DNA from 3 places in the Paenibacillus sp. PsM32 genome. Region 2 is predicted to be linked to each of the others. Evidence: riboswitches for the same ligand, from Rfam matches in the RefSeq annotation. Region 2 holds a riboswitch; each other region holds the start of a gene.
What was found. A riboswitch is a leader RNA that binds a small molecule or an ion and turns the genes downstream of it on or off. The one in region 2 is predicted to bind S-adenosylmethionine.
Positions count from the first base shown of each region.

Region 1: linked by a shared signal. The riboswitch ahead of metA (homoserine O-acetyltransferase MetA) and the one ahead of QCD85_RS12885 (2-hydroxyacid dehydrogenase) in region 2 are both predicted to bind S-adenosylmethionine.
Region 3: linked by a shared signal. The riboswitch ahead of QCD85_RS17490 (methionine ABC transporter ATP-binding protein) and the one ahead of QCD85_RS12885 (2-hydroxyacid dehydrogenase) in region 2 are both predicted to bind S-adenosylmethionine.

Region 1 covers NZ_JARUWY010000001.1:530,312-538,660, forward strand. The annotation lists gene QCD85_RS02480 (aminotransferase class I/II-fold pyridoxal phosphate-dependent enzyme) at 1-940, opposite strand, end outside; gene metA (homoserine O-acetyltransferase MetA) at 988-1,929, opposite strand; SAM riboswitch class I at 2,067-2,200, opposite strand; gene corA (magnesium/cobalt transporter CorA) at 2,666-3,601, shown strand; gene QCD85_RS02495 (HAD-IA family hydrolase) at 3,795-6,578, opposite strand; gene QCD85_RS02500 (disulfide oxidoreductase) at 6,820-7,284, opposite strand; gene QCD85_RS02505 (DsbA family protein) at 7,289-8,032, opposite strand; gene QCD85_RS02510 (ROK family protein) at 8,022-8,349, opposite strand, start outside.
Region 2 covers NZ_JARUWY010000005.1:299,189-307,537, reverse strand. The annotation lists gene QCD85_RS12905 (hypothetical protein) at 1-1, opposite strand, end outside; gene QCD85_RS12900 (endonuclease/exonuclease/phosphatase family protein) at 9-857, opposite strand; gene QCD85_RS12895 (MFS transporter) at 969-2,228, opposite strand; gene QCD85_RS12890 (FGGY-family carbohydrate kinase) at 2,271-3,758, opposite strand; gene QCD85_RS12885 (2-hydroxyacid dehydrogenase) at 3,730-4,758, opposite strand; SAM riboswitch class I at 5,003-5,094, opposite strand; gene QCD85_RS12880 (molybdopterin oxidoreductase family protein) at 5,320-7,371, shown strand; gene QCD85_RS12875 (LacI family DNA-binding transcriptional regulator) at 7,398-8,349, opposite strand, start outside.
Region 3 covers NZ_JARUWY010000009.1:204,169-212,517, forward strand. The annotation lists gene QCD85_RS17460 (NifU family protein) at 148-393, shown strand; gene QCD85_RS17465 (SDR family oxidoreductase) at 514-1,284, opposite strand; gene ybaK (Cys-tRNA(Pro) deacylase) at 1,519-1,995, shown strand; gene QCD85_RS17475 (hypothetical protein) at 2,154-2,660, shown strand; gene QCD85_RS17480 (MetQ/NlpA family ABC transporter substrate-binding protein) at 2,789-3,622, opposite strand; gene QCD85_RS17485 (methionine ABC transporter permease) at 3,756-4,424, opposite strand; gene QCD85_RS17490 (methionine ABC transporter ATP-binding protein) at 4,424-5,440, opposite strand; SAM riboswitch class I at 5,624-5,772, opposite strand; gene QCD85_RS17495 (COX15/CtaA family protein) at 5,952-6,917, opposite strand; gene QCD85_RS17500 (thioredoxin family protein) at 7,138-7,494, opposite strand; gene QCD85_RS17505 (putative polysaccharide biosynthesis protein) at 7,508-8,349, opposite strand, start outside.

The sequences.
Region 1 (8,349 bases), on a different contig from region 2:
CATCTTTCACTTTAAACGAAAAGATACCTGTATTTCCGCTAGATTGGCGATTTTGGACATCATATCCCGGATGATCCGGTAGTGCAGGATAAAACACTTCTGCAATCTGCGGATGATCTACCAAATGCTTCGCCATTGCTGTAGCATTATATTCATGACGCTCCATCCGCAATGCCAATGTTTTCATTCCACGCATTAATTGATACGAATCGGTTGGAGACAATACGGCTCCGATAGAGTTGTGCAGAAAAGCCATTTCAGCGGATAATTCTTCCCCTTTGGTCATAATCAATCCTGCTAAAACATCATTATGTCCACCTAGATATTTGGTAGCACTATGAATCACGATATCTGCTCCCAGTTCGATCGGACGCTGGAAAAAAGGAGTCAACAGCGTATTATCAACAATCGTCAGCAACTGATGGCTTTTCGCCCAGGTAGCTACAGCTTTGATATCGGTAACCATCATTAACGGATTAGTTGGCGTCTCAATAAATACAGCTTTGGTATTCGGTTGAACTATTTTTTCTAACGCTTCTAGATCATTGGTATCTACATAAGAAGCAGTTACTCCAAATTTGGATAAAATTCGCTCCAACAGACGGTATGTGCCACCATACAGATCAAGCGATACGATCAGATGATCTCCCTGACCGAAAAGCGCAAAAATGGTCTGTAAAGCAGCCATACCGGAACTACAGGCAAATCCTGCATCTGCTGATTCTAATGCTGCTGCCGCTTGTTCTAGGACAGCCCGAGTTGGATTGGTTGTACGAATATAATCAAAGCCTGTACTTTTACCAAGAGCGGGATGACGGAAGGCAGTTGATTGATAAATCGGAAAATTAACCGCCCCTGTTACCGGTTCATTAATCGAACCGATCTGTGCCAATTTGCTTTCAATGTTAAGAGTTCGTTCGCTTGAATGATGATCCGTCATACTATAATTCCTCCTCTGAAATAACAATCGATTGGGTTGATCTCAAATTAGATACAGTAATTACCTGCTTCAGCTTTGGCACTTTCCAAATCATATGGTGTTTCTTGGTATACATAATAGTTTAACCAGTTGGAAAATAATAAGTTGGCATGAGCACGCCATGTAGAAGGCGGTGTGCGCGATGGATCATTATTAGGAAAATAATTTTTCGGCGGTGCGACATCCATTCCTTTAGCGATATCACGTTCATATTCCCATTTTAATGACAATGGATCATATTCAGAATGCCCTGTTACAAAAATCTGACTGCCATCTTTGGTAGCGGCTAGATATACTCCTGCTTCTTCCGATTCTGATAAAATCTCCAGTTCAGGAATCTTAGCAATATCTTCATGACGCACTTCGGTATGACGGGAATGAGGCGCAAAGTACAACTCATCAAATCCTCGTAACAATTTTACATTTTCTTTATTTAATGTATGTGGGAATACACCAAAACACTTTTCAGGCAAATCGACTTTGGGAACACCGAAATGATGGTACAGACCTGCTTGTGAAGCCCAACAGATATGCATGGTTGAAGTAACATTCTTTTTACTCCAATCAAAAATCCCTTGAATCTCTTCCCAATAGTTCACATCTTCAAAGTCCATTGTTTCTACAGGAGCGCCTGTCACAACCAGACCATCAAAGCGTAGATGTTTGACTTCTTCAAATGTTTTATAAAATAAGTTCAAATATTCAGTCGATGTATTTTTGGAAGTATGGGATTGTGCATGTAGCAAATAAATATCAATTTGAAGCGGGCTATTTCCCAGTAAGCGTAGTAACTGCGTTTCGGTTGTTTCTTTAGTAGGCATCAAGTTCAATATAGCAATTCGCAATGGACGAATATCCTGTTGAAATGCTTGGCTATCATCCATTACGAAAATATTTTCTCCAGTTAATACTTCTTTGGCAGGTAAGCTATCCGGAATCTTAATTGGCATGTTCGTTCACTCCTTGGATGTGTGTATTTCTTATCATTTCAGGAGAAAGGTTCATTATAAGTATATACAAAAATGACCTTTCTCCTGATACTTGAGAAAGGTCATTTGCGATATGTTCGCGTATATAATAGACGCCTCTCTCATCTGTCAGCAGATATTAAGTCTAGAATGATCCATCAACTTATATCTCTGCAAGAATTAGCACCGTGCGGTTATACCGCCGGTTGCCGGGTTTCATCGGGCTAGTCCCTCCACCTGCTCTTGATAAGATTTGCTTATTCAATTTAAAATAACATGTTTTGATACTTTTCTTATACCATAATTTATACTATTCTACGGTCTGCCGTCAAGTGCTGTGAAAAATGTATTAGATTGAACCGATAAATAAGTTGTTGGTAACTATATTGGTTGATTTCAAAAGAGGTTTCTTATTTAAGCTTGAAAGGCTTCCACGACCACGGTATACTTAACAAGTATTTGACGTTTTTTCATGGTTTTCATAAATATCTAAATCACAAAGAGGTGAATTTCAAAATGGAAGGCGACCCGAGGCCCAGTTGGCAGCAGGACGGATGGACAAATTGCAGGAAACAAACGACAACCATAGGGCACTGGAGTAACGCGCCATTATTGAAAAATCTTCTCCGTTTTTCATAAATTATAGCGAAGCTTTGTAAACAAGTGTGCGGTTGCCGCTTCTTTCCCTGCTCATTTCATAATAAAGGAGTAGAACACAATGAAAGTTCGGCACGTCAATGCTGGAGCATTTACTCCAGTAGAAAATATTACCGACACACTGGTAGCACCTGAAGAAGGATTTTATTGGATCGACGCAGATTTGGAAGATTTGATTGAACTACAACCACTTTTTATGCTTCATGATCTGGCTGTAGAAGATTGCTTGAGTGAAGAAGAACAGCGTCCTAAGATCGAAATTTATGAAAGTCATTACTTTATTGTAGTCAACAGTATTCGTTTTGATAACGAAGAGATTTTTTTGCGCGCCTTGAATATTTTTCTAGGACGGCATTATATTATTACAGTGACCAAGCAGAAAATTAATGAATTGCGTGTCCTCAAACCGATTTTATGGGAAGAAGAAGTGAGTCGCGCTGATAAATTTATGTATTTGTTAATTGACCTTGTCGTTGATAATTACTTCGCTGTCGGTGACCGGATCGAAGATCAGATCGAACTACTGGAAGAAAATATATTGATGCATACCAAAAAATCGCATTTGAACGAAATTATCGGTTTGCGTGGCGAAATTTTATGGCTCAAACGTGTATTGGGACCTCAGCGTGAAGTCATCAATACATTGAATAAAAAAGACCTCCGTTTGATCGATGATCAATTGCAAAAATATTTCAGTGACGTGTATGAGAATGCGGTTAAAGTATCTGAGATGTTTGATACGTTCCGCGATCTGATGGGTAACTTACGAGAAGCTTATCAGTCCAGTATCTCTAATCGTGCGAATGAAATCATGCGTGTATTTACAGCGATCACAACGATATTTATGCCGTTGACTGTAATTACAGGTATTTATGGAATGAACTTTGAAGATATGCCTGAATTGCATTGGCGTTTCGGTTATCCACTGGTGATCGGGATTATGATTACGTTAGGTTTGACTATGTTTTTCACTTTCCGCAAAAAAGATTGGATCTGAAAAGATTAAAGCTGCCCTTATTCATCGTCAATTGATGAACAAGGACAGCTTTTTTTGATTTCACTTGTTCGCGCTTATACTGCCAAGCGCTGATGGTAAAATATTTTGCCAAGCAAAAATCACTTTCTTATTTTATGGGTCGCGCTTTTGGTGCCAAGCGCTATAGGTCGCGCTTATACTGCTAAGCGCTTAATCAAGGAAGTTGCATCCAGCGGATCATGGTTTCTAGGTTTAGTCCATCTAAGCCGGGTACTGTAAAGTGTGCACTATCGATTCGGGTTAGTGAACTTACAGCGATCGTTTTCATTCCGATTTGACGGGCAGATTGGATCGATTCGGTAGAATCTTCAATAACCATCGTGTGATAAGGATGAATATTGACTGCATTAGCTGCTTTGATAAATATTTCAGGATCAGGCTTACTGAACTCTACATCATCCGATGTAATAATACGATTGAAATATTGTCGTACTCCTAATTTTTCTACCACTTCTTCTGCATCACTACGGTGAGATGCCAAAACAACAGCGATATTATGATCGGCAAAATGTTGTAGTAAATCTTCTACACCTGGCAACAATTCTGCGGATTCAATCGTTTCTGATTCTTCATCAATAACCGGAATAACTACACCTTCCAAGCCGAATACTATTGCACACAGATCACGATTGTTTGCTTCAAGTGGCTGTGTCATTGCAACTACATATTCTTGTCCATAATGTTCTATCGTTAACGGTTCTCCGCGAACAAGACTGTATGTTGTTTTGTTGCCTTCTACATTTACATTGACAAGGCGATCTTGAAATTGTACCCGGAACGAGTACTCTGTCCAGCTTGGCGGTAATTTCGGTTCAAAGTGTAATCGACCGTCATATTGACGCATACCTGCAAATCCACCAATAATCGTTAACCAGCTACCTGCCATTGATGCAGCATGGATACCGTCTTTGACATTACCATGAATATCATCCAGATCCATACGTGCCGATTCGATAAAGAAGTTATACGCATGATCCATATTACCAAGCTCTGCTGCAATAATCGCATGAATCGCTGCTGACAACGAAGAATCATGTGTTGTTAATGGCTCATAATAGGCATAGTTTTTGACTTTTTCTAGCTTGGTAAATTTCTCACCTAGCAAATAAAATGCCAGAATCAGATCCGCTTGCTTGATCACTTGCTGACGATAAATGACCAATGGATGGTAGTGCAACAGTAATGGATAATTTTCAGCCGGTGTATTGTCAAAATCCCATACGCCTTTATCCAGGAAAGAATCATCCTGACCGATTAATCCATTTTGGCGATGAATATAGATTTCATCCGCAGCACGTGCCCAATCTGCAATCTCTTCTTCGGTTAGTCCCATAACACTGTGCATCGCTAGATAAGAATCTGGAGTTAATTCTTCCCACTGTGTTAATTCATGTACAGTAAATTCTAATGCATCTTTGACCATAATATTTGTATACGTATTGTTATTTACAATCGCTGTATATTCATCAGGGCCAGTCACTCCATTAATACAGAATCCTTTACCTGTAATCCAATTCCCTACAGATAAGAAAAATCTTGAAATCTCGATCAACATCTCCAGACCTTTGCTCTGCAAAAAGTCTTGATCGCCTGTCGCTTCTACGTATTGAATAATCGCATGAGCTACATCGGCATTGATATGAAATTGAGCCGTTCCTCCTGGATAATAAGCAGAAGCTTCTTCTCCGTTGATCGTACGCCACGGGAATAGAGCACCTTCTGCTGCCATTTCAACTGCACGCTCTCTTGCTTTGGGCAGTGTGTAATAACGGTATTCTAACAGACGCAAGGCTAACTCGGGCTTGGTATATAGGAAGAATGGCAACATATATGTCTCTGTATCCCAGAAATAATGCCCTTCATACCCTTCGCCTGTGATTCCTTTCGCACTAATATTCGTTTTGCCATCACGACCTACAGATTGGAATAATTGATACGCATTGTATCGTAATCCCTGTTGTAACAGTTCATCGCCTTCTACATTCACATCTGCAATTTCCCAGAATTCATCTAGATATTCTTTTTGTTTTATCGTTAAAGCATCCCAGCCATTTGCTTTGACTTCTTTTAACGTAGATTGAGCCAAAATTAGCAAGTGATCTACTTCATAATCTTTTGAAGAATAATAAACAATAGATTTATCCAATGTAATAGATTGTCCTTCGTCTACTTGCATAGTAAATGCTTTCGCAATACGCTCATCTTCTTGAATCGTTGATAACGTATAGTCATAATCTAACGTATGCTCTGCGCCACACAATAAATGAAATTCTGTTTCGGTCGTACGTTGCTCTAGAGCCATAAACGTATTTTCTTCATACGACTGAACCGTATGTAATACTTGCCCTCCAAAAGCCGATCCTGCTCGTGGATCGTCTGCTGATATTTCATTAGTCACTTTACCATTTAAGGCAGAGATCAATTTAATTTCTCCTGTAAAATTAACAGGCTTCACCGTATAGCGAACCATGGCTACATGCTTATTATCAAATGAAATCAGGCGCTGTGTATCGACTTGTACTTGTTTACCTGTGCCACTTTCCCATACGACATGACGCGATAAAATCCCATGTTGCATATCTAAGATGCGCTCGTATTCTATCACACGACCGCTCAATAAATTAAATTGTTCGCCATCAATAAATAACTCAATGATTTTGCTATCCGTTACATTTAACATCGTCTGACGCTTACGAGCATAACCAAAAGCTTCTTCTCCATACGTAATATCTGCTGAATCGTAAAATCCATTCAAATACGTACCATTCAGTGCATTAATACCTGCACCTTCTAATCCTTCTTCAAAATGACCACGCATTCCCAAATATCCATTAGCAACCGTAAAAATAGTTTCTCCTCTACGATTGTGGATAGGGTCAAACGAAGATTCTCGAATCGACCACGGCTCTACTTCATATATTGAATTGCCTTCTCTCATTCGACATTCCTCCACTTTTATCTAGTTATTGAACAGTATTCTCTTACTATAGTTAACCGTTAAACGTACTCATTACATCAAATAGGTCAAAATTGATTCAAAATAGACGTTTTTTTCAAGTCCTACTGTTCATACATCAGGTTCATATATTTCTATCATTGGATTATAAAAAAAGTCTTCTTTTCAACAATAAATGCTAAAAAGAAGACATGGTAATGATATCAATCAATGGTATGATTACTTATTCTGTTTCTTCATCTTCATAAGCGATAGCATCTGCTGCGCGACTACCTCTCCACAATAACAAAGCGATCAAGATAAACGCAATCAATGCCATAAAAGGAATCGTAATAAAACCAAACCATTCAAAATAAGGCTTATTGCAAGGAACCCCTGTTGTACATGGTAAAATTCTGCTCAAAGCTGGAATATGTTGCTCTGCATAATGGTAAATCGCTACACATGCACCAAGAATAACGAGTGGCATCGAATATCTGACAATACGTCGATCATTATGATAAGCAGCGATACCGAGCAAAATTACCTGTGGATACATAAAAATACGCTGATACCAGCATAATTTACAAGGTTCTAGCAACATTACATCACTCAAATACAGACTTCCACCAGTAGCTACAATAGCGACTATCCATGCTAGAAATAAATAGTATCGTGCTAAAAAAGATGGAGACGATTCTGTATTCATCGTATTAGCCCTCCGCTCCGGCTTCTGTTTTGGCTTTCTCAATTGCTGCTTTGAGTGCAGTATAATCGCCTAGATCGCCTGTATATTCTACTCCGTTAATATAGATCGATGGCGTGCCTGGAAGATTTAATTCTTTGCCTTTATCGTATTGAGCTTGTACTTGTTTGGCATACGTTTTATTTTCGATATCTTGACGAAGCTTGGTCGTATCAATTGACGCATCTGCTTTTTTAGCTAAATTAACAAGAAAATCGGTAGTTGCCCATTCTGTATTTTCATCGCCTTGATTAGTATAAATAGCGTCAAAATATTTCCAGAACGCATCATTGTTTTGGTGATACACAGACTCTACAGCCAAAGCTGCTGTTGTAGAATCAGGGCCCAAAAACGGGAAGTTCATAAAGTACATAGCGGCTGTACCATTGGAAATATAATCTTTTTGAATCTGTGGCACAATAATTTCATTGAACTGTTTACAAATCGGACATTTGAAATCGCCAAATTCTACAATTTTGACAGGAGCTGTGGTTTCACCTTTGACAGGAAGCTGATTGTAATCAAACGTAGTCGCTTCGGCTGTTTTGTTGTTCGGTACGAAAATAATAAGTAGAACAATCACTGCAATCACAGCTACGGTTCCAATAATAAGATTACGCATTAACTTCTTTTGACGTAACGCTTCTTTTTGTTTGTATTCTTGTTGTTGCTGTCTTTTGATAGCTGGATTTACTTTTTTCTTATTCGCCATTGGTTGCACCTTTTTCTCCAGACCATGCTAGATCTGCTAATGCGAGCGCTCCGCATAATCCAGCATTATCACCCAATTGTGGAGGGACGATAAATTGGTCTATTTGTTCATTTAAGCTAGGATGCTGTACATAACCAGCTAAAAGCTTTTGTAATTTTTCACGAATTAGCGGGAACAATTGCTCTTGCTTCATCACGCCGCCACCCATCACAATTTTTTGTGGGGATAGAATTAGTACATAGTTCATTAATGCTTGCGCCAGATAGTAAGCTTCCATTTCCCATGCAGGATGTTCTGGAGTTAGCTCAGAACCTTTA
Region 2 (8,349 bases):
TAATAATATCACTCCTTCTCATCAAATTTGATTCTGAATTTTATTGGTAAATGATCTGAATATACTTTAGAGTCAGGTTGTCCCTGCTTATTAAGTAAAGAGTGTCCAGTTACACTAGATATAATATTTAAATATTCAAAATCAAAATAATCAATTAAAGATGGACGAATCAATACTTGATCAAATAAATTCCATACATAGCTTATCGAGTTTTTATGATAATAATAACTTCCCATAACTTCGTTATTTATATTACCATGCAAAAACCACATTGGATTAAAAAAGTAACGATGCTTTACGAAATCTACTATTCTATCCTCTTTTTTTGCAATTTCTTTACTCATTACAGCGTGAAATCCTTCTGTAGATACTATTTCTTCTGAGAAAGGATTCAAATTAAAATCACCTACAACCAAAGTATGCTTATATCTATATTCTGTTTCAAACTTTACGATATCACGTTTGGTGATTTGTGCTTGATATCCAATTTCTTTTTCTCTTTTCCATAATCGACTTGGAAAATGAACAGTTACTAACAAGACTTTTTCAAAAGAAGTATTCAAGATTTCAAAAAAAGAATAGTAATGGCTATCCTTTACTTTTTTAATTAAATAATGATTTTTATAAAACAAAAATGTTCTATTTTTTGGCAATTGTAATGTTGGTTTATAATCGAGCAAATTTTGGTTTATCCATATTAAATCTCTAGTGCTTACTTCACTTAAAATAAAAACATCTATTCCGTTTTCAGCTAATATATCTTTTAGGCAATAAATTGATTTTGAATTCTTTTTTAAGTTCCAAAATAAAAAATTAATATGTATCACCACTTTTTTTAAGTATTGTAATAAAATCATTATACACTCATTTAAGTATTTAATTATATCTTATTTAAGTATATTAAAAAGCTCATAGTTTGTCTATTGACAACTATGAGCTTAGATTTGCATATTTTTTTAGATTAATGATTACGCAATATTCTCTTCTACTTTACGTTTACCGGCTACTTTAGCAGCATCTTCTTCTGGAGTTGTAATAAACTTGGTAATAATCGCGCTGATAAAGTAAAGAATCGCGAATACCCATACCACTCCTTCTGCACCGATCACACCGATAAAAGCAAATGCGATAGCAGGAGCAATAAAAGCGGATAAACCAGCACCTAGATTGACGATAGACATCGCAGGGCCTTTGTTGCCTCCTGCTACTGATGGAGCAAGTGCTGCAATAGGAACATATCCCGCTAGCAATCCACCCCAGATAAATCCAACAATCGTGGTGATCCACAAGTTACCGTTTGTCCATTCAGGGACATAGAACAATAATAATGTGAAAATACCACAACCTACTCCACCGAACCACATGACGGTCTGTCTCCAGCCAAATTTATCACCAATAATACCGAATAATAGATTAAATACGATATTTCCTAAAAAGATCGTTCCCCAGATGTTCAGCCATGTACCTGTTGCGATTCCGTATTGTGCCATATGTAATGGTAAAAATACAGGGAATCCGTAAGAACCTACACTATTAATAACCCGTACAATACCGCTCAATCCAACTTTGGGATGGGTTTTGACAATCGTTAATCCTTTACCCAATTCGCGCAACGTTTCACGAGCGTTGCCTGCTTTTTTGGGTAAACGGTCACGATTGATCAACAGAGCAAAAATAGCACCAATTCCAGCAAGCACAACAGCACTCCATAACGTCTGCATATATCCTAGATTTTTGATCGCATAACTAGAATAATATGCACCTAATACAAACATCCCGCCTGAGTAGGCTACCCAGAACCAGCCAATTGCTGTACTTAATTTGTGCTCAGGACTACGATAAGTTACCCATGTTAAAAAAGAATAAGCAAACAATGGATACCCAAATCCTTTAACAGCATACGTTAATAACATAATAGGATAATTCAGATCGGTTATACCAAAAGCGATAAAAGCAGATGTACCGATCACATAAGCGATAAATCCAATCAACATTGATTTTTTGGCTCCAAATGCTTCTAAAAATACGCCAGAAAACCATGACGCAATCGCCAACGTAATACCATATACCGTAAATAAAAGACTGGCATCCTGCACACTAAGCCCTCGTTCTACCAGATAAGGGCTTAACCAACCTGCTTCTAATCCATCTCCCATCATAAAAATCAATACTCCGAGATATCCCCATACTAATGTTTTGGGAATCCCTATACGATCTAATACGTTCATGACATACACTCCTTTTTCAACTTTACTGGTAAGCTACTGTTCTCAAATACTACTTTCAGATGAAGAAGTCGTTGTCGCAGACTCCGCTAATTGTAATTGTGCAAAAAAGAGCTGTGCCTTATGCCATTGTTGGTAATCTTTTTGCAATGCCTCAGAAGATTGTGGTTGAAATGTAGTGATCTGTTCTGTCTGAGTAGACTGTATATCCAAAGCTTCATTACAGATATAAGCTGCTCCTACAATCGAAGCATGTTCAAATCCTGTTCGGATACGGATTTCTTTACCTAATAGATCAGCAATACTTTGAATAAGTGTACGGCTCTGTAGTCCTCCTCCACATGCCCAAATATACGGACGATCCAGCAAGACCACCTGTGCCAATTGATCGAAATTCACTTTGATAGAAAAAGCAATCTCGTGTAATGCTGATCTGACAAAATGAGCCCGGCTTAATTGATCTGACAGCGGAGCATCGAATAGAAATCCGCCACGTACACGCGCATTTTTGGCAGAAGATAAATAAGAACCTAATGCTGCTACACATTGACTTTCTTCCAGTTCATTCATCTCTTGCTCCATCATGGCGTATCCTTCATTGGGATAGAAAATAGATTGCAATTTCTGATAGTTCAGACCGGTGATACCTGGATTCGTTTCGATCAAAAATTGATGTGGTGTTGTATACGCATTAATCCATGCTTGTGCTGATTTATCTGTTGTAAATGTATCTGTAATCTTAGCGATAGGTGTAGTTGTACCGGATACAATAACAATATCTTCTGCTCCTGCACCTGTACTATGGATAGCCAATTGCGTATCCCCGCCACCTACGATAACAGGTGTATCTACAGGCAAGTTCAATTCTGCTGCTGTACCCGGTGTTAATGTCCCGAGCACGCTACCTGAAGGTATTAATGAAGGTAACACTGTTGGTGCAATGCCAAAGGTGTGACACATTTCTGTAGACCAATCACTATGCTCTACATTATAGAGAAGAGTCTCACATGCTTGAGACGGCTCGTAACTCAACACACCACTAAGCGCATACGTTACCCAATCGCTAATACTGGTAAAACGATTCAATCGTTGATACTGCTGAGGATGACGCTCCCGTAATCCGACTAATTTCATTGCTGAAAATAAAGCAGACGGTGTTCTGCCTGTAATCGGATAAATAGAAGCTTGGTCACTATAGTGTTCTTCCCACTCTCGTCCCCGATTATCAATATTCGGTAATCCTAAATAAGATTCACCTGCTTCATCAATCAGTACAATACCTTGACGCTGGCTCGTTGAAGTGACAGCAATAATCTGAATATCAGGAACGTTAGATAGTGCTACTTTAGCAAGCCCTGCAATCTGTTCCCACAATACTTCCGGTATAAAATGACGTGCATCTGGATATTGATTGTCATTGTGATACAAAATATCAGCTCGCTCAATCGACAATACGTTACCGTTGATATCGACAACAGCTACACGAGCATTACCGGTACCGATATCAAAGACTAGATAGGCTTGTTGTGTCATCGTTAATATCCTCCAAAATCGCTTTATTATAGAGCACTTTCACTGCGGTGTTATGATGCTCAAACCACTCTATGAGTGCTCTATTCATAATTTCTACATGATGATCTTCAACTTCATAAGTGGCACCTGCTAAATGTGGAATTGCTAAAACATTTGGCAATGAAATCAGTTCATAATCTTTAGGAAGTGGTGGTTCTTGATCAAACACATCGATAATCGCTCCACGGATTTGATTTTGTTGTAATTGTTCAACCAGTGCATGATGATCTACCACTACAGAACGGGCAGTATTCACAAAAATGGCGTCTTTTTTCATTGATTGCAATAATTCTGTGCCGATTAATCCTTTGGTATCTTCGGTTACAGGTAAATGAATCGATACAATATCGCTTGTAGCAAATAACTCGGCTAACGATACTTTTTGATCACGCGGGTCAGGGCTGGTTACATAGGGATCGTAATAACGAATATCACAAGGGAAGCTCCGTAGTATGCCTGCTGTACGCTGGGCTACAGCTCCAAAACCAACCATACCGACTGTTTTGCCAGCCAGTTCATTACCTTTAAACTTGAGATAAGCAGTTAAGCTACCACTTTGCCATTCTCCTGCTTCTAACCATTGGCTGGATGAAATAATACTTCGTAAAAAGGTAATTAGACTGCCGACTACCATTTCAGCTACAGCTTGTGCATTACGTGCTGGCGTATAGAAAACAGGAATACGACGATCTGTAGCCACAGGTACATCTACATTAGAAGGAGTTCCTCGACAGACACCGATAAATTGCAAATGAGGTACAGCTTTAATCACTTTTTCAGTAATTTGATCTAATTCTGCAATAATGGCATCTGCTCCGGTTGATTGTAATAAAGAGATTAATTCATCTTCTTGATAAGCTTGCCCATGATCTTTCCAGCAACGGTAAATGACTTCTCCAAACGTATCTGCTAGTTGTTGACGACCTTGCTCATGATAAGGGGCGGTAATTAATATTTTCATTATTCAATCTCCTTTGGTACACTTAGGTGCAGTGTTATTTAAGTGAAGCTTTAAAGTAAGAAAGTAAATTGATATAGAGAGTTCTTGGTTTGCTACTAATAACGTCATCATTTGACAATATAATCAACTGAGTCAACGACAATATACAAAAAACCTCTTTCCCACATCAAGGAAAGAGGTTCGCTATCTATTCATTATAATATTCAAATCATACGAATAAAATAATGCAATAATTCATCCTGCTTTCCTATCTCCCAAGCGATTCAAGCTTGCTGGAATTGGCACGTTTTTGCCGAGGTTTCGTAGGGCCAGTCCCTCCACCTCTCTGGATAGAAAATCTAATGTATGTAGTTGTCGAAAAAAACTTGCAAATCGATATCAGACACGATAAGGTATAAAACATCTAAATTTGTCGAATTCGAAATAATTTTCTTTATTCTAATTAAACCCAGTAAAAAAGTCAACATTAAATCTAAAATTTGATTTATGATAGTTTATAACGTATTCAAAGTCTATTTCTGCCATTATTAAGGTATGGGTATTACGAAAGGAGCATGATGTATGTCTAGTTATGTTGATCAACAAGATGGAATATTTCCTTCAGTCTGCTCACTGGATTGTCCTGATCAGTGCGGACTGCTTGTTCATAAAGAAAAGGGTAAAATTATCAAAATCGCTGGAGATCCTAATCATCCTGTTACCAAAGGGAACATCTGTAACAAAGTTCGTAATATGACAGAACGCATCTATGATACTAAGCGTCTAACTACTCCACTCAAGCGGATTGGAGCAAAAGGCGAAGGTCTTTTTGAACCTATTTCATGGGAAGAAGCAATTACTACAATTACTTCCAAGTGGAAAACATTAATATCCACTTCTGGCCCTGAAAGTATTCTCCCGTATAGCTTCTATGGCAATATGGGCAATCTATCTGCTGAAGGGATGGATCGCCGCTTTTTCCATCGGATGGGGGCAAGTCTTTTAGAGCGCACCATTTGTACAGCCGCTGGTTCAGCAGGTTATAAATACACAATGGGTGGCAGTATTGGTACCGATCCTGAAGATACGGTAGATACACAGTTATTTATTTTCTGGGGTATTAATGCAGTTAGCACTAATATGCATCAAGTGACTTTAGCGCAGCAAGCTCGCAAAAAAGGCGCTAAAGTTATTGTGATCGATGTGCACAAAAATCAAACTGGACGATCTGCGGATTGGTTTATTCCAATTTTGCCAGGAACAGATAGCGCACTCGCTCTAGGTATGATGCATATTTTATTTGCTGAAGACAAAGTGAATGAGGATTTTATGAAGCAATATACAGTAGGACACGAACAATTGCGTGAGCATGTAAAGCAATATGACCCTGCTACTGTATCCACAATTACAGGCGTACCTGTCGATGATTTATATCAATTAGCTCGTATGTATGGCGATGCTAGCCCTGCTCTGATTCGTATCGGAAATGGTCTACAACATCATGATAATGGCGGTATGAATGTACGTACGATTGCCTGCCTACCTGCTATCACAGGACAATGGTTAGTACGCGGTGGTGGTGCTATTAAATCTAATACGTTCCAACTAACATTTAATGAAAATGCACTACAACGTCCAGACTTATTGGCTAATCGCAACACTCGTTCTTTTAATATGAATCAATTGGGACGGGTATTATTAGAGGAGTCTGAACCTGTGCAATCGCTATATGTGTACAATTCTAATCCAGCAGTTGTGACTCCAGAAGCTACGCTTGTCAGACAAGGATTAGCACGAGACGATTTGTTTACTGTTGTGCACGATATCTTTTTAACTGAAACAGCTAAATATGCAGATATCGTTTTGCCAGCAACATCTGCTTTTGAAAATACCGATTTCTATGCTTCGTACTGGCATCATTATATGCAGATTCAACAACCAGTTGTTGCTCCATATGGTGAAAGCAAATCCAATACCGAAGTATTTCGTTTGCTTGCTAAGGCCATGGGCTATGAAGATCAAGCATTACAAGATAGTGATGAGCAGTTAATTCGGCAAGCACTGGATCATCCTGCTAATCCGGCACTGAAAAATATTACGTATGATTCATTAGTCCAACATCAATATGTCAAAGCAGATCGACAATATATTTTCCCGGATCGTCTGCCTACACCAAGTGGCAAAATCGAACTATATTCAGCCGATATGGAGCGTGATGGATTACCCCCACTACCAACCTATACACCACTTCATGAGCAGGGCACTCATCCTTATATTTTTGTACCGGGGCCTAATCATAACTTTTTAAATTCAACCTTTTCGAACAATGCCAAACATATCGGTCTTGAAAAGTCACCGAAGCTATTTATGAATACAATAGATGCACAAAATGCTGGTATTGAAGATGGCGACTGGGTAACCGTCTGGAATGAACGAGGGTCTTGTGAACTGCTTGCTACTGTAGGTGAACATGTATTGCCCGGCGTTGTCGTCAGCCAGGGGCTATGGGCAGACACTGACAATCAGCAAGCTACCCATCTAGTCAATGCACTCACGTCAGATCGCTTGGCTGATATGGGCGGCGGTGCAACCTTCTTCTCCGGTCGTGTCGATGTAATCAAAAAATCAAGTTAACTCCTTTTATCCAATAATCGTTCACTTCACACACTATGGCGTTCGATTAATGTATAAGGAATCTGTCGCTTGACCGGCATGATAGTAGTATCAAGACTACGTTCATAAAATAAAGAAAACGCTTGTCTGCCGATTTCTTGTAAATTCTGATCGATTGTAGTGAGTTGTAATCCGGCAGAGATCGGTTGGTTATCATACCCGATAATTGCTAACTGCTCAGGAATACGCAATCCATATTGACGTGCGCCTAACATAACACCTGCGGCGGCTTCATCCCCTGTTACAATTAACGCAGACGGAGGTGACTCCATAGTCGCAATCCGCTTGGCAATCTGTTCACCATCACTCATATGGATACAATCTGGAAAAATCCATTCCTGATACACTTCAAGCCCTGCGGCATGGAGTGTATTTTGGTATGCACGAAATCGCTCCTGACTGCTTGCACTTGTTTTGCGACCGATACAATAACCGATACGAGTATACCCACGATCTAATAAATACTGAATCCCGCTACAAAAAGCTCCATAATGATCGGTATATACAGCCGATAGATTGGATTCTTCTGTATATTCGCAGACAACGATCGGCCCTGAATCACTGTATGATTGTAATTCTGCCCATGGTAATACACGTGAACATGCAATAACTCCATCTACCTGTCTTGTACTGAGCATATGTAGATATTCTCGTTCTTGCTCTGGATTATACGAAGTCTGACATAGCAATACGTGATAACCATATTGATAAGCTTCTTCCATCACACCTGCAATAATGGCGTGATAATACGGATGATGACTAAATGGTAAAATCAAACCAACCGTTTTGGTTTTGCCACGAATCAGATTAATAGCTTGTGAATTAGGGGTGTAGCTATTTTGCTCGATGACCTGTTGTACCCGTTCTCGTTTATCTGCTCTAACATAAGGATGATTATTGAGTACTCTAGATACAGTAGACACCGAAACTCCTGCTTGT
Region 3 (8,349 bases), on a different contig from region 2:
GAACATCATACTATAAAATGTGTCTAAATATACGCTTATATTGTCATTTTCATAAAGAAATTTGAAATGAGTATAAAAATCATTGCGTAAATGCTGAAATTTTGGTGTATTTATACTATAATATAGTTACGAAAGGAGTTGAACAATATGAGTGAAAGTGTACAAGTAGAAATGTACGATGAAGTATTGGAAGTTCTGGACAAATTGCGTCCATTCTTGCAACGCGATGGCGGCGACGTTGAATTGGTAGACGTTGAGGATGGTATCGTTAAGCTTAAGTTGATGGGAGCTTGTGGTAGTTGCCCAAGTTCAACAATCACGCTTAAAGCGGGTATCGAACGCGCCCTTTTCGAAGAAGTTGAAGGTGTGGAAGAGGTTGTCCAAGTATTCTAATTCAGACTTTTCTATACAGAGGTAATCATAGATTGCCTTCGTGGCATAACAAAAAGCGTCTTGTTTCCTTCGGGGAACAGGACGCTTTTTTGGTTGTTTTTTAGCTAATATTGCAACTGTTTACCCTTTGATATAAGGGCGAATCGGATCAAGTCCACCGGAAATATCCATAATATTGCCTGTAATGAAATCAGAATCCGAATGACATAGATACGAGATCACACGTGCAATATCTTCTCCACTTCCAGGACGACCTCTTGGTGTTTCATCATCGCTTAGATGAAGTACATCGGCGATCCGCTTTTCTTTGTTATCTCCACGAATATCTCCGGGACAGATCATATTAATCGTAATCGCATTTTCTGCTTCTTCTACAGCTAACGTTTTGGTAAAAGAAACCAATCCTACTTTGGCGGCGGCGTAGACAGCACGCTGAGGCCATGATCTGGATTCAGCAGCATGTCCAAACCCAAAATGAATAATCCGTCCCCATTTCTGCTGACGCATATGAGGTAATACACGATGATCTAATAACATCGCTCCAATAAGATTTCCTTGCATCAACGACATAATCTCTGTCCGCTCATAATCAGCGAATAAACGGCGTTCCCGGATAAAAGGGCCTGCATTATTGACAAGAATATCAATACCGCCTAATTGTTGTTCTACTTCGTCTACAAGCCGGTCTATGTCTTCCTCGATAGAGATATCTGCTTGCACAGCGATACAGCGTACGCCCATATTTTCAATGCGAGATTGTAGATGCACAGCCTCTTCATGACTATTCATATAATTTAAAGCAATATCACAGCCTTGACTCGCTAGCGTAAGCGCCGTCATTTTTCCTAATCCTTTGGCACTGCCTGTAATCAGGGCAATTTTCCGATCCAAAAAAGTTCCTCCTCTAGACAATGCTATCGCATATCTTCTACTATATTGCGCTTCTATCATATAATACGTTTGTATTGTAGCTTTTGGATGATACTTATTCTTATCTAGTGTACAGACCTTAACCTATAGATGTCAAAAGGATCACCAAACAACACCGTATATAGGACTACGAATGACGAAAAGATAGTTTATAATAGATGTATTACGCTTTTTTTGGATAAGGAGGTACATTCAATGAGTACTAGCAAAACAAATGCAATGCGTATTTTAGACAAAGAAAATATTGCATACGAGATTATTGAATACGACAATAAAGACGGCAAAATTCATGGTAATGCGGTTGCCGCCAAAATTAATAAACCACCTGAAATGGTATTTAAAACATTGGTCACGCAAAACAAACATAACTTGTTTATTTTTGTGATTCCAGTAGGAGCAGAATTAGATCTAAAAAAAGCAGCTAAAGCAGCAGGTGAAAAAAAATTGGATATGCTACCTGTGAATGAATTGCAGAAATGGACAGGTTATATTCGAGGGGGCTGTTCTCCTATCGGAATGAAGAAATTATATCCTACTTTTATTGATGAAGAAGCGATGCTTCTGGAAACGATGATTGTCAGCGCAGGCAAAATTGGGATGCAAGTAGAGCTTGCTCCGCAGGATCTTGTAGCTGTAACTCAGGCGAATTTTACTCCATTGGTTCATCAATAAATATATAGTTTTCATATTTTATATAATGTTTGATCATTTATCCTCCTATTTTAATAGCATCATAAAGCTAAATAACATCGGTGTATATCAAAAAAGGAGGTTACATAACACATTATAATCATTACATCGTCTAGCTAAACAGAAAGGAAACTTTAATAATGAAAAGCCTCAAAAAGTTATTATATGTACCTGTAGTTTTATCTATACCGTTAGCTACTTCTAGTTCTGTATTTGCAGATACCGCAACTAGCCATCATGTGTTACACCATTCTGTGAATCGTTCTACTCTAACGCACACACAGATAGACAAGCTGGTAACCTATCAACAGACCCGTTTTACTTCAAAAGTCAAAGGGTTACCACAACAGACATTTATACTCTCTGGAGGTCAAGCTAATATTCCTTTTACATATCAAAATCATGCAGATATACAATTGATCTTAAAAAATACAGGCAAGCAAACAATCGATTACGAAATTAACTTTCCTGATGATACCAGAAATCTTATGAAATCTAGCTTAGCACCTGGTCAGCAACAACAATGGAATTTACCTTTATATGATGTATATAGACAAGCTTCGTGGGGGCTGTGGAATATCTTTGCGGTAACTACCGATGGATCTACAGGAAAATTAAAAGTACAGGCAAGTGTTGTAAATGATTAAGGTAAAACGATCAATCCATCGATCAGCGAAATACTAGATAAAAAAATAAGGTTATAGCCCGTTATCATTTGTATTTGATCACAAATCATAACTTTAGCTATAACCTTATTTTTATTTGTACATTTTAATTAAAATGCTGGGATTACAGCACCATTGTACGTATCTTCAATGAATTTTTTAACATCATCAGAAGTTAAAGCTTTTTTCAATTTTTCGATAGCTGCATCATTTTGGTTGTCTTCACGAGTAACTAAATAGTTAGCATAGGGTGCGCTACTTGTTTCAGTCAACAATGCAGATTTAGGATCGATTTTAGCTTCTAATACATAGTTCATGTTGATCATACCCATATCGACTTGACCTAATTGTCTAGTGATAAAAGCCGCATCCATCGGTGTAAATTTAAAGTTTTTAGGATTAGCTGTAATATCTTTTACAGAAGAAGTGATGTTTGTTTTGTCTTTCAATTCAATCAATCCATTGTTAGCCAACAAGATCAAAGCGCGTGCTCCATTAGATACTTCGTTAGGGATTGCGATATTTGCACCGTCTGGCAATTCATCGATTGATTTATATTTTGTAGAATATGCACCGAAAGGCTCGATGTGTACTGGTTGTACAGCTTTTAAAGTCATACCACGAGATTTGTTTTGCTCTTCAAGGTAAGGCAATGTTTGGAAGTAGTTTGCATCTAACTGTTTGCCATTCAATTGAACGTTAGGTTGAATATAATCTGTAAATTCGACAACTTGTAAATTTACGCCTTCTTTAGCAAGTGCAGGTTGAATATGTTTTAAGATTTCAGCGTGAGGTACAGCTGTTGCGCCTACTTTCAATGTTACGGTTTCTGCTCCGCCTTCTGTTGTTCCTGTTGCTGCTGTGTTGTCTGCTGCTTTGTTACCGCAAGCAGATACGATAGCAACCAACATAATACTTAGCAAAATCAAAGTCCATTTTTTCATCTTTTCTACCCCTTTATTGGTTTTGGATTGGTATACGTATATGATACAAATGCTGAATATTTGTGATTATCTATCATCGTATAAATATTCAGCAGAATAACTACTCTATGCTCAATCTCTTTTGTATTACTGTTTATCTTCTCGAAAAATGAACCACTAGACGATCACCAAGCATTTGTAGAATTTGAACAATAATAACCATGATGACTACAGCCACTAGCATGATCGCTGTATCATAGCGATAATAACCATAGTTGATTGCAAGTGTTCCAAGTCCTCCTGCACCAATCATCCCTGCCATCGCTGTATTAGAGACTAAAGCAACCACAGTAACCGTTAAGCCTGCTAATAGCCCTGGCATTGCTTCACGTACAAGTACGCGCGTTATAATCTGCCACAAGGAAGCTCCCATCGCATTCGCTGCTTCAATCACACCACGATCGACTTCACGAAGTGCAGTTTCGACCAATCTAGCAAAAAACGGTGCGGCAGCAATAACTAATGGTGGGATCGTTCCAAGTACACCAATCGTTGTTCCTACTAGAATTTGCGTTAATGGTAAGATCGCTACAATCAGTATAATAAATGGAACCGAACGCAAAATATTAACGATAAACGCAATCACTGCATAGAAATAACGCACCCATGCTACAGTAGAACGCCCTGTAATAAATAACAAAATGCCTAATGGCAATCCTAGAATTAATGTAAATAATCCAGAAGCGCCTACCATTTTGAGTGTATCTAAGGTCGCTGTACCGAATTCATTCCAATCAATTTGTGAGAAATCCAATTCACCCATCAGTTGATCACCTCCACATCGAGACCTTCAGCGGTCAATCCATCGAGTGTGCGCTTAATGTCTCCTTCTGTTCCTTCAAAGCGAACAATCAACTGTCCATACGGTACATTTTTTAACGTTGAAATCGTTCCTTGCAAAATAGCAAAATCGACTCCAGTTTGACGTACCGTTTGCGAAAGGATCGATTCATACGTTTTATCTCCTAAGAAAGACACTTTGACAGTCAATGAATTAGGAACATTTGGTGCTGTCCATGAAGTAATTAGTAATTCAGCATTATTAGACTCATTTAAAATAAAATCACGTGTCACTTCATGCTGTGGCTTCAAAAAAACATTTGTTACAGGGCCTTGTTCTACAATACCGCCCCGATGAATAACAGCTACTTTATCACAAATGCTCTGAATGACATGCATTTCATGAGTGATTAAGATGATTGTTAAGTTAAAGCGCTCATTGATATCGACCAGCAATTTTAAAATCGAATTTGTAGTCTGAGGATCAAGCGCAGATGTCGCTTCATCACAAAGCAATACATCAGGATCACTAGCTAACGAGCGAGCAATGCCGACACGCTGTTTTTGTCCACCTGATAATTGAGCAGGATATTTATTGGCATGTTGTTCCAGTCCAACTAGAGCAAGCAATTCTTTCACTTTTTCTTTAATGTTGCGTTCCGGTGTTTTGACTAAGCGCAAAGGAAAAGCGATATTCTCATACACTGTCGCTGAAGATAATAGATTGAAATGTTGAAAAATCATACCTATTTTGCGTCGTCTTGCTTGTAAGCGCGCTTTGTTCAGCTTGGTCATTTCCACACCATCGATCCATACTTCACCAGAGGTTGGACGTTCTAGTAAATTAATACATCGAATCAATGTACTTTTACCTGCACCGGAGTGACCGATAACGCCGAAAATCTCGCCTTTTTCTATTTTCAAATCTATACCGCTTAACGCAGGGCTTAGATTTTTCCCTTTACCATACGTTTTAGTAATACTTTTTAATTCAATCACAGATGGGTGCTCCTTCCTTGTACTTCTTCATTCCTGCATTCATATTACATTAATCATATATAAACCATCGAATAAGTCGGATATATTCTCGCTATCATATATGTCGGTATTCACTTCTCTCTTCTTTATACAAAAAAAGAACCCTTTCGCAGAAAAGGGTTCTCTATTATTAGAGATACTTCCTTCTCATCTGCCAAAATCGCTATGTACCAATTGCACACGCCATTTTGAAGGAATTAGCACCATGACATTTTGGAAAACTACATAATAGCTATTCCAAAATCGGTTGCCGGGTTTCATCGGGCCAGTCCCTCCACCACTCTCGATAAGAAAATATGAAAAATTCGAATGAAAATGAAAATCTTTTCTCAGTATAGTGAACTTCACACTCTTTGTCAAAGCAAAAATGAATATTTCCTAAGGAAATTAGAAATTTTTCATCATTTGTTCATCTGATGTAATCTATTGGATGTGTATTCACTTTTTGTTGCTATCTAAATAGATCATACGGTTATACATTTTGCCCTAATTTGCCACGTGTACCACGACTTAATTGCCATACACGCACACTCATATAACATAACACACCGAACAAAATCTGAATCAACAACGTATGCAACATACTGGAGAAGAAATACCACTCAGGTATTTTCATTGTTACAATATTCAACATACCACTTAGAATCTGCATGATGATAAATACGATCGCAGTCACTCCAAGCTTACGAATACCTGGATTATACGGATGACGACGGTAGGCATAATGCGCTAGCACTGCAATAACGATTAACAGGCTATAAGCGGCTACGCGATGGAAAAATGCTACCGCTACCCCGCCGGATAATTCAGGTAAGATAGAACCATTACATAGTAATACGCCAGAACACCCACCTCTAGAATCGGTATGTGTGACAAAGGCTCCTGTATACACCACCATGTATGTGTAGATAGTTGCGAACCATGTTAGATTACGCATCCCTTTACTCACTGGTGGTTCATCTGGAATCGGTAAATCACCTTTTTGCTGATCCATCCGCCTTGCACCAAGCGCCATCATCGACGAACTAGCAAAAGCAATCATTGCAAATCCGAAATGTAATGCCATGATTGGAGCAGATTGTGAAAACTTAACAGCTAATGCACCCATTATTGCTTGTACTACGACAAATAATAGAGTAAAAGATGCGTATACTTTAAGTTCACGGTGTCTGTTGAAAAAAATGAAACCAATAAAAGAGAATAAAGCTGTTAAACCTGCTAAAGCACTAATTGCCCGATGTGAATACTCAATTAATGAAGAAATCGTATACGCAGGTACAAATTGGCCATGACATAACGGCCATTCATTTCCGCAACCAAGTCCTGAACCTGATTTGGTTACTACAAGTCCTCCCATTGTTGCTAAAAACATAACAACACAGGTGACAAAGCTCAACCATTTTAGATGTGTAGTTGTTATTCTGAACTTTCTTGCCATTTAGAGAATCACCCGCTATTTTATATGATAGTTACACAATGTTTATGTTCTACTTTAGTATACCTGATTGCAAAATAGACGGAACCACTGGATTGTGACAAAAAATGATCAATCCTTGTATTATGGCAGAACCGTGTCGACAAACAAATGATATTTTACACAGTAAAAAACCACCCTTTATAAAAAAGGTGGTTAGTAAGCATTTATTTATAGATTCTTTTTATTCCGCTGTTGATGTAGCTAATGTCTCATAGACTGCAACAGCGCGATCCAAAAACTGCTCAATTTCTTCGCGAGATTTGCGTGCTTTGTTGACGAAACGTACTAATTCTTTGCCGTTCGCATAAGCTACAAAGCTAGGGATACCCAGGATGTTCTGTTCTTGACTCACATCGCCTGTTGCTTCTACATCTACCTCTACAAGCGTTAGACGATCTGCATACTGACTTTCTACTTCAGGCATAAATGGATCAATATATCGGCAATCTCCACACCAATCTGCTTTGAACACAGCGACAGTTAATTGCGAAGAGTGAGTAACGGTAGTGAAATCTTCTTTACTATTAATCAATTGCATTATACTATTCCTCCTAATTCTTTTGTAGACGCATCAATGGACGGAAAACTTTACGCAATACTTTTGGATAAGAATCCAGTTCATTCGCTCGAACCACTCTTAGCAGAACAAGCATAACGGGATATACCAATAATATCGCTATTCCTACCATACAACAACCGATAAAAAATGCAACCCGTTCATTCATATAAGCCGTTAATAGAATACCGACCTGGTTCAGCAGTAGACCAATTCCACCTAATACCACCACAGTCACAATAAATCCGACCCAACGGTTGCCTAATACCGAGAAAGTTACGATTTGGCGCAATGAACGAATATTCATCCATGTAATAGTGATAAAACATAAAGCTGTTCCGGCAATAATACCGTAGATTCCAATAAACGGAGCTAACGCAAAACTAGCAACTAATTTGACCACAATACCGATCATGACATGTACCATCGATAAATTTGCTTTGTTGATCCCGATTAACATAGAATTGGTCGTCATCATCGTAATCTGGAAAATCGTACCCAGTGTCAAAGCAGCAATAATACCTGCTCCCTCTTGCGTACTAAATAATAATCCATTGACTGAATACGCTGCTGTACTAAAAATCAAAACAATTGGAACACCTGTAAGTACAGAAATTCGTAATGCTAATGTAATTTGATTTTTCAAATGTTCCATTTTGCGACTAGCAAATGCTGCTGAAATAATAGGAATAAGCGATTGACTGAGTGCGATAGCTAAAATCGGTGGAATACCTGCTACACTTTGCGCTCTAGCTCCCAAAATCGCCAGCACATTTGTAGCCATCGCATCTCCTAATTGTCCAATCAATAAAGGTTTGACCAATATACTATCGATAA